One region of the Achromobacter sp. SD115 genome, then DNA from elsewhere that is predicted to be linked to it. Evidence: predicted binding sites of a transcription regulator. Region 1 holds the regulator's gene; each other region holds the start of a gene.

Region 1 (2,201 bases):
TGATCCGCACCAACTACTCCAACCCGCCCACGCACGGCGGCACGGTGGTGTCGACGGTCCTGAACACGCCTGAGCTCTTCGCCATGTGGGAAGAGGAACTGGCCGGCATGCGCGACCGTATCCGCGAAATGCGCAAGCAGCTGGTCGACAAGATCAAGGAACACGGCGGCAAGCAGGACTTCAGCTTCGTGCTGCAGCAGCGCGGCATGTTCTCGTACTCGGGCCTGACCGCCGCGCAAGTGGACCGCCTGCGCGAAGAGCATGGCGTCTACGCCGTGTCCAGCGGCCGCATCTGCGTCGCCGCGCTGAACAGCGGCAACATCGACAAGGTCGCCAAGGGCATCGCAGCAGTGCTTTAAGGCCGCTTGCCGTGCGCAGGCCCGTCCGGGCCTGCCGCCAGGAACGGGACCTTCGGGTCCCGTTTTTCTTTTGGCTCGAGCCGGCAGTTTCTTTTGGCTTGGGCCGGCCTTTTCTTTTGGCTCGGGCCGGCTTGCTTTTTTGCGCTGCGTCCCCCAGAATGGCGCTGTATATATGTACAGTCCGCTAGCACCGGATCATCGCCATGGCCAGCAAACTCACTGATCGCCAACAACAAATCCTGGACCTCATCAGGCAGACCGTCGCACGTACCGGCTTCCCGCCGACACGCGCCGAAATCGCCCTGGCCCTGGGTTTCCGTTCCCCCAATGCAGCGGAAGATCACCTCAAGGCGTTGGCGCGCAAGGGCGCCATCGAACTGACGGCGGGCGCCTCCCGCGGCATCCGCCTGAAAGACGCCTCCCCTGCCTCCACGCAGAGCTCGCTGCCGATGCCGGGTTTAGCGCAATTGCTGTTGCCCCTGGTCGGCCGCGTCGCCGCAGGCAGCCCCATCCTGGCCGCCGAACATGTCGAACGCGAAGTGGGCGTGGACCCCAACCTGTTCGCCCAGGCGCCCGACTACCTGCTCAAGGTCCGCGGCATGAGCATGCGCGACGCCGGCATCCTGGAAGGCGATCTGCTCGCAGTAAAAAAAGCCTCGGAGGCCCGCAACGGCCAGATCGTGGTGGCCCGCCTGGGCGACGACGTCACGGTCAAGCGCCTGCAGCGCCAGAACGGCCACATCGAACTCCTGCCCGAAAACCCAGACTTCGAACCCATCGTGGTCGAAGCCGGCCAGGATTTTGCGTTGGAAGGCATTGCCGTAGGCCTGATCCGCACACACGCCTTGCACTAGACCCTGGCGCTCCGCGTCCGCGCACTGCATAAAAAAAACCCCGCCGATTTTCTTGGCGGGGTTTTTTGTTGAAGGCCCTATTTTGGAGAAACGCCACCTGCAGGCGGCGTCCTCCAGGCGTTCATCAGTGCTTGAGTACCGGATCGGTCGAGCCGGGTTCGGCAGGCTTGGCCACCAGGGGTTCCTTGACGGCCTCTTCCTCGGCCAGGGGCTCCGGCAGGCGCTCCAGAGCCATTTCCAGCACCTTGTCGATCCAGCGCACCGGCACGATCTCAAGGTGGTTCTTGACGTTGTCCGGGATCTCCGCCAAATCCTTGACGTTTTCTTCCGGAATCAAGACCGTCTTGATGCCGCCACGGTGAGCCGCAAGCAGCTTTTCCTTCAGGCCGCCGATGGGCAGGACTTCACCGCGCAACGTGATTTCGCCCGTCATGGCGACATTGGCGCGCACCGGGATGCGCGACAAGGCCGACACCATGGCCGTCGTAATCGCGATGCCGGCGGACGGACCGTCCTTGGGCGTCGCGCCTTCCGGCACGTGCACGTGCATGTCGTGCTTTTCAAAGACGCTGTCGGCGAAACCCAGGCGGCGGGCGCGGGAACGCACCGCCGTACGGGCCGCTTCGACCGACTCCTTCATCACGTCGCCCAGCGAACCGGTGCGTTGGATGACGCCCTTGCCCGGCATGTCCGCGACTTCGATCGTCAGCAGGTCGCCGCCGACTTCGGTCCAGGCCAGGCCGGTAACCTGACCGATCTGGTTTTCCTTTTCGGCCATGCCGAAGGTGTAGCGGCGCACGCCCAGGAAATCGCTCAGGTTCTCGCCCGTGACATTGACCGGCTTGACCTCGACGGTCTTGCCTTCGGCCTTGGCGCGATCGTTCTGGGTCAGCAATTGCTTGATGACCTTGCGGCAGATCTTGCCCACTTCGCGCTCGAGCGCACGCACGCCGGCTTCCCGGGTGTAGTAGCGCACGATGTCGCGCAG
Region 2 (2,201 bases), on a different contig from region 1:
ATCGGTCAGCTTGCCCGGCAGCACCGCCACGCCCGAACTCTTGCGCTTCTCCACCTTCTGGGCCGAGCGCTGGCGCGCCTGGGCCTGGCGAATGGCCAGTTCGGCCAGCTTCTTGCCGTACTCGACGTTGCTGTGCAGCCACAAATCCAGCGCGCTCTTGGAAAAGCCGCCGACCAGGCGCACGGCGTCGCGGCTGTTCAGGCGTTCCTTGATCTGCCCCTGGAACTGCGGGTCCAGCACCTTGGCCGACAGCACGAAACTGGCGCGTGCGAACACGTCTTCGGGCAGCAGCTTGACGCCCTTGGGCAGCAAGCTGTGCAGTTCGGCGAAACCCTTGACCGCGCCGAACAGGCCTTCGCGCAGGCCCGACTCATGGGTCCCGCCGGCGGGCGTGGGAATCAGGTTCACGTAGGACTCGCGCACGGCGTTGCCGTCCTCGGTCCAGGCCACCACCCACTGGGCGCCCTCGCCTTCGGCGAAGTTCTCGTGGTCGGCGCCGGCGTACTGCTCGCCTTCGAAGAACGGCACCATCAGCTCCGCCCCGGCCAGCGCCTCGGACAGGTAGCCGCGCAGGCCGTCCTGGTACTGCCAGGTCTTGGTGTCGCCGGTCTTCTCATTGACCAGGGATACCTTGACCCCCGGCAGCAGCACGGCCTTGCTGCGCAACAGGTGCGTCAGCTCGCCCAGCGGAATGTTGGGGCTGTCGAAATACTTGGCGTCCGGCCAGACGCGCACGCGGGTGCCGGACTTCTTGCGGCCGCCCTGGTCGTAGGGCGCCAGGGGCTCGGCCACATCGCCGCCCTTGAAGACCAGGCGATTAACAGCGCCGTCGCGCCACACTACCACTTCCAGGCGCGTGGCCAGGGCGTTGGTAACCGACACGCCGACGCCGTGCAGGCCGCCGGAGAAGGCATAGGCGCCGCCGCCCGCCTTGTCGAACTTGCCGCCGGCGTGCAGGCGCGTGAACACCAGCTCCACCACGGGAGCGTGCTCTTCGGGATGCAGGCCGACGGGAATGCCGCGCCCGTCGTCCTCGACGGAAACGCTGCCGTCGATATGCAGCGTGACCTGGATCTGCTTGCCGTAGCCGGCCAAGGCCTCGTCTGCGGCGTTATCAATGACCTCCTGCACGACGTGCAGGGGGTTTTCGGTTCGGGTGTACATGCCCGGGCGCTGGCGCACGGGCTCCAGTCCCTTCAGGACGCGAATGGACGCCTCGGTGTAACGTGGAGTGGCCAAGTTATCCCCAACATCTGTGGAAAAAAACCGACATTTTACGGATAAGCCTAGATTCTGCGCGGCTCCCAGTGGGATGAGCACGACCTGAGCAGCTCCGAATTCGGTAGGATGATGACAGTCACAGCCAGCGCATCGGGGCCACACGGCCCGGATCGCGACAACTGCGCCGCAACATCCTACACAAATCCAGCAACTCCTGTTGTTATTAACAGTGGTATGCCTGTTGTTATTGACAGTGGTATGCTTGAGTCCATCCACAAACAAGAACAACGGCGAGGCGCGTCCCTTTTTACGCGCCTTTTGCTGCCGAACCGAGAATCACCATCATGAGCGACCAAATCAAGAACGTCAGTGACGCCAGCTTCGATGCCGATGTGTTGAAATCCGGCCAGCCGGTGCTGGTGGACTACTGGGCTGCCTGGTGTGGCCCCTGCAAGATGATTGCCCCGATCCTGGAAGAAGTCGCCACGGAATACGCCGGTCGCCTGACGATCGCCAAGCTGAACGTCGACGAAAACCAGGGTACCGCCACCAAGTACGGCATCCGCGGCATTCCTACCCTTATGCTCTTTAAAGACGGCCAAGCCGCCGCCACCAAAGTTGGCGCGCTGTCGAAGTCGCAACTGACCGCATTCCTGGACGGCGCGCTGTAAGCCGCGTGCCGTGAACGAAAGCGCCGCCCTCGGGGCGGCGCTCACTCAATACCGCGTGTGCCCGTCCGTGGCGCGCCGCCAGAACTCTCCTTCACTCTCCCCCAAAATCCCACCGCGATGCACCTCAACGAACTGAAGGCGCTGCACGTCTCGCAGCTGCTGGAAATGGCCGCCGGCCTGGAAATCGAGAACGCCAACCGCCTGCGCAAGCAGGAATTGATGTTCGCCATCATGAAACGGCGCGCCAAGCAAGGCGAGCAGATCTTCGGCGACGGCGTCCTCGAAGTCCTGCCGGACGGCTTCGGCTTC
Region 3 (2,201 bases), on a different contig from region 1:
CCTTCCTGGCCCTGACCTTCGGCCTGAACGCCTTTTCCGCGCGCAGCTTCGGCGAGGCCGAATACTGGTTCGCCATCATCAAGGTCGTGGCCGTGCTGTGCTTCATCGGCGTCGGGCTGGCGATGCTGGTCGGCATCATCCACAGCGGCACGCCGGTGGGCCTGGCCAACTGGTCGGTCGGCGACGCGCCCTTCGTGGGCAACGCGGCCACTTGGGTGGGCGTGGCGATGGTGGTGGCCTATTCGTTCCAGGGCACCGAACTGGTGGCCGTGGCCGCCGGCGAATCCGAGAATCCCCGCCGCAACGTACCGCGCGCGATCAACCACGTGTTCTGGCGCATCCTGCTGTTCTACGTGCTGGCCATCCTGATCATCGGCCTGCTGCTGCCCTATACCGACCCGCAACTGCTGCGCAACGAAGTGGAAGACATCGCGGTCAGCCCCTTCACGCTGGTGTTCCAGCACGCAGGGCTGTTGTCGGCGGCCACCGTGATGAACGCGGTGATCCTGACCTCGGTGCTGTCGGCCGGCAATTCCGGCATGTACGCGGCGACGCGGATGCTGTTCAACATGGCGGTGGAAGGCCAGGCGCCCGCCCTGTTCCGGTGCGTCACCCGCAGCGGCGTGCCCCTGTACGCGCTGATGGCCACCGCGCTGCTGGCCTGCCTGTGCCTGTTCAGCCTGGTATACAGCCCCAAGGCCGTCTACATCTGGCTGCTGAACTTCGCCGGCATGACCGAATTCATCGTGTGGCTGAGCATCGCCGTCAGCCATTACCGCTTCCGCCAGGGCTATGTGAAGCACGGCTACGACACCGCCGACCTGCCCTACAAGGCCGGCCTGTTCCCCTTCGGCCCCCTGCTCGCCTTCGTCCTGTGCCTGCTGGTCACGCTGGGCCAGAATTACCAGGCCTTCCTGCAAGACCGCATCGACTGGATCGGCGTGATCTCCACCTACCTGGCGATTCCGCTGTTCCTGGCCTTGTGGATCGGCCACCGGCTGGTGCGCAAGTCGCACTGGATCCGGTACGAGGATATGCGGTTTTATGGGCTGGATCTGGATCGCGCGGCGGGGACGGAGACCTCGGTATCTACCGCGGAGAACGCCCGGGCTTGACCGTGGATCCGCGTGTCTGAAGCGACTAAAATCGCACTCAACACGGCCCACCCCTCTGCATCGAAAGGTGTACGGGTGGGTTTTCTTTTGGGCCACGGCGTTACCGGCGCAAAACTATTCGCGGCACGCTCCGCCCCTTTTAACTACTGTATATACATACAGCTATAATGACGCATCGGCCACTACCCCGGTTCCTGCCATCCAGGAACCGATTGCCATGCAGTCCCCAGAACGTATCCATCCCGCGTTGTGGCGCGCCACCCAGTTGGCCCAAAGCGCCGCCCGCACCCTGCCCACCGGGCATGCCGCGCTGTCCGCCGAGCTGCCGGACGGCGGCTGGCCGCTGGGTTCCCTGATCGAATTGATGGCCCCGCACCCGGGCATCGGAGAAATCCGCCTGCTGCGTCCGGCCTTGGCCCAACTGGAGACGCGCCGCGCCATCGCCCTGGTGCAGCCGCCGCACGCGCCCCACATCGCCAGCTGGATGAGCTGGCGGCTGGATCCGCGCCAATTGCTCTGGGTGGCGCCGGAAAAACCCGTGGACGCGCTCTGGGCCGCCGAACAGATCCTGAAGAACGGCAGCTGCGGCGCCCTGATCTGCTGGCTGCCCCACGTGCGCCCCGAATCCCTGCGCCGCCTGCACCTGGCCGCCCAGGCCAGCGACCTGCTGTTCATCGCCGTGCGCCCCAGCAGCGCGGCGCAGAACGCCACGCCCGCCCCCTTGCGGCTGGCGCTTGCGCCGGCCGCGGGCGGCCTGTCCGTACACATCCTGAAGCGCCGCGGGCCTGCCTGCGACACCCCCTTATACGTGGGCCTGGACTCCGGCGCCCCCACCCCTGTTTCTCCCCGCCATGCGCCTCTGGATCGCCGCCTTCCTGCGCTGCCTGCCGCTGGACGCACTGCGCCCGCACTGGCCGCTTGAGGGGCAGGCGTTCGCGGTCCTGGAACAGGAACGCGTCGCCGCCCTGACGCCCGCCGCCCGCCGGGCCGGCGTCAAGCCGGGCATGCGCCGCGCCGGCGCGGCCGCCATCGCCCCCGAGGTCGAGCTGCTGCCCCGCGATGTCCAGGCCGAGGCCGACGCCTTGC
Region 4 (2,201 bases), on a different contig from region 1:
CGATAACGTCGTCACTTTGTCGCCGCGGACGCCGTGGTATGACGGGCAGCCCTTGCTGGCCTTGCTGGAATCGCTGGACCTGGCGAGCGACGGCCGCGCTTTGCCGCTGCGCTTTCCGGTGCAGTGGGTGGCGCGCCATGACGGCAACCGCAAGGACGACTTCCGCGGCTATGCCGGCCGCGTCGCCGGCGGCGTGCTGCGTCCGGGCGATGAAATCGCGGTGCAGCCTTCGGGCGTGACCGCGGTCGTGCGCGAGGTGCGTGCCTTCGACCGCGCGCTGGATGAAGCGGTGGCGGGCGACTCGATCACGCTGGTGCTGGACCGCGACGTGGACGTGTCGCGCGGCGACGTGATCGTGCATGCGTCGGCGCCGGCGCAGGTCGCGCGAGAATTCGAAGCGGAGTTGTGCTGGCTCGATGCGCAGGCCTTGAATCCGGCGCGCAAGTATCTGCTGAAGGCGGGCACGCGTCTGACCTCGGCGAAGATACGCGCGGTGCTGTCGCATCGCGACATCCACGAACTGCAGGAAGTGGAGAACACCGAAGGCACGCTGCGCATGAACGACATCGGACGCGTGACGCTCACCACGCGCGAATCGCTGGCGGTCGACCGGTACGCCGATGTGCCTGCGACGGGCGCCTTCATCCTGATCGATGAGGCCACGCATCAGACCGCGGCGGCGGGCATGTTGCGATAAACGGCAAGAGGCCGGAAAACAACGGATTTCCGGCCGTCCTGAGCCTGTTGTTTTTTTGCTAGATCCAATGCTGGTGCGGCTTTCAGCGCGATCTCGCCTGGTGAAATCGATTTGTCCGGACGGCGTCGGCGTCTTGCGGTAAAGTGGGGCTGTCTTACGAAAAGGCTTTTGGTGCTTGTCAAAACCACTGTGTTTTTGTACAGTAGTTTTCATGGCACGCACCGATCATTCTTTTCCCGCCGGTTCTGGGTCCCCGGCTGCCGCCCCCGCCGCCTTGCGCGGTCGGGGTGCGGTTACTAATGTTCGGCATCGCTTTCAGCGCGATGACCGTGTGCAGGTCGACGACGGCTGGGCTTCCTCTGGTCTGCCGGCCGACTTCGTAGAATCCGTCCCCGATAATTTTCCCGAAGTGGCCGCTGGCAAGCAAGCGGCCCGCGTCATTCCCATCCTGCCGGACGCGCGTATCGCGCCCGCCGCCCCCAAAACCACGGTCACCGCCGAAGAAGCGCGCAAGATGCTGTCGCGCAACGATTCGCCCGACATCCCCTTCGACGTGGCGGTCAATCCCTACCGGGGCTGCGAGCATGGCTGCGTCTATTGCTATGCCCGGCCCACCCATTCCTATCTGGGGCTGTCTCCCGGGCTGGATTTTGAAACCCGGCTGGTGGCCAAGGCCAATGCGGTCCAGGCCCTGCGCGCCGAGCTTGCCCGGCCCGGCTACAAGCCGTCTCCCATCAACATCGGTTCCGCCACGGACGCCTACCAGCCCATCGAACGCGAATGGCGCCTGACCCGCGGCCTCCTGGAACTGATGCTGGAAACCCGTCATCCGCTGACCATCGTCACCAAGAACGCGCTGGTCGCCCGCGACCTGGACCTGCTGGCCGCGCTGGCCGAGCAAAAGCTGGTGGTGGTGTACATGAGCATCACCACGCTGGATGCCGGCATGGCCCGCACGCTGGAGCCGCGTGCCGCCGCCCCGTGGCGCCGCCTGGAAGCCGTGCGCAGCCTGACCGATGCCGGCGTGCCGGTGGGCGTGCTGGTGGCTCCCATCATTCCGTTCATCAACGACGAGTCCATGGAACACATCCTCCAGGAGTCCAGGGCGGCCGGGGCGCATTACGCCAGCTACACCGTGCTGCGCCTGCCCTGGGAGGTCAAGACCCTGTTCGAGGACTGGCTCAACGCCCATTTCCCCGACCGCGCTCAGCGCGTGCTGCATCGCATCGAAGACCTGCGCAACGGCCGCCGCAACGATCCCAATTTCGGGTCGCGCATGCGCGGAACCGGCGTCTGGGCCGATCTGTTGCGCCAGCGCTTCAGCCTGGCCACGCGCAAGCTGGGCTTGAACCGCCACCGCCTGGCGCTGGATTGCGACCGTTTCCTGCCTCCCGCCGCGCCTGCGTCGAAGGTTGCCGATTTCCTATCCCCGGTTGGCGCGCAAGCGTCTTCAGGGGTCCCTTTTCCTGCCGTATCGCCCGCAGCCGGCGGCGCGCACGGGCGC

What was found. Region 1 encodes LexA, which represses DNA repair genes until DNA is damaged. Its sites were predicted from a motif close to ACTGTATNNNNATACAGT; they were not measured.
Region 2: IPU70_RS24615 (DNA topoisomerase IV subunit B) is a predicted target of LexA. The motif match lies at 1,435-1,452, and genes of this name have one in related genera.
Region 3: imuA (translesion DNA synthesis-associated protein ImuA) is a predicted target of LexA. The motif match lies at 1,261-1,278, and genes of this name have one in related genera.
Region 4: IPU70_RS06895 (PA0069 family radical SAM protein) is a predicted target of LexA. The motif match lies at 884-901, and genes of this name have one in related genera.

What each region holds. Positions count from the first base shown of each region.
Region 1 is NZ_JADIJM010000001.1:356,743-358,943, forward strand. Features, by position in the region: gene IPU70_RS01505 (amino acid aminotransferase) at 1-359, shown strand, start outside; gene lexA (transcriptional repressor LexA) at 563-1,213, shown strand; gene lon (endopeptidase La) at 1,338-2,201, opposite strand, start outside.
Region 2 is NZ_JADIJM010000020.1:110,572-112,772, forward strand. Features, by position in the region: gene IPU70_RS24615 (DNA topoisomerase IV subunit B) at 1-1,239, opposite strand, end outside; gene trxA (thioredoxin TrxA) at 1,566-1,892, shown strand; gene rho (transcription termination factor Rho) at 2,010-2,201, shown strand, end outside.
Region 3 is NZ_JADIJM010000035.1:24,776-26,976, reverse strand. Features, by position in the region: gene IPU70_RS30825 (amino acid permease) at 1-1,115, shown strand, start outside; gene imuA (translesion DNA synthesis-associated protein ImuA) at 1,333-2,037, shown strand; gene IPU70_RS30815 (DNA polymerase Y family protein) at 1,967-2,201, shown strand, end outside.
Region 4 is NZ_JADIJM010000004.1:18,969-21,169, forward strand. Features, by position in the region: gene IPU70_RS06890 (sulfate adenylyltransferase subunit 1) at 1-697, shown strand, start outside; gene IPU70_RS06895 (PA0069 family radical SAM protein) at 909-2,201, shown strand, end outside.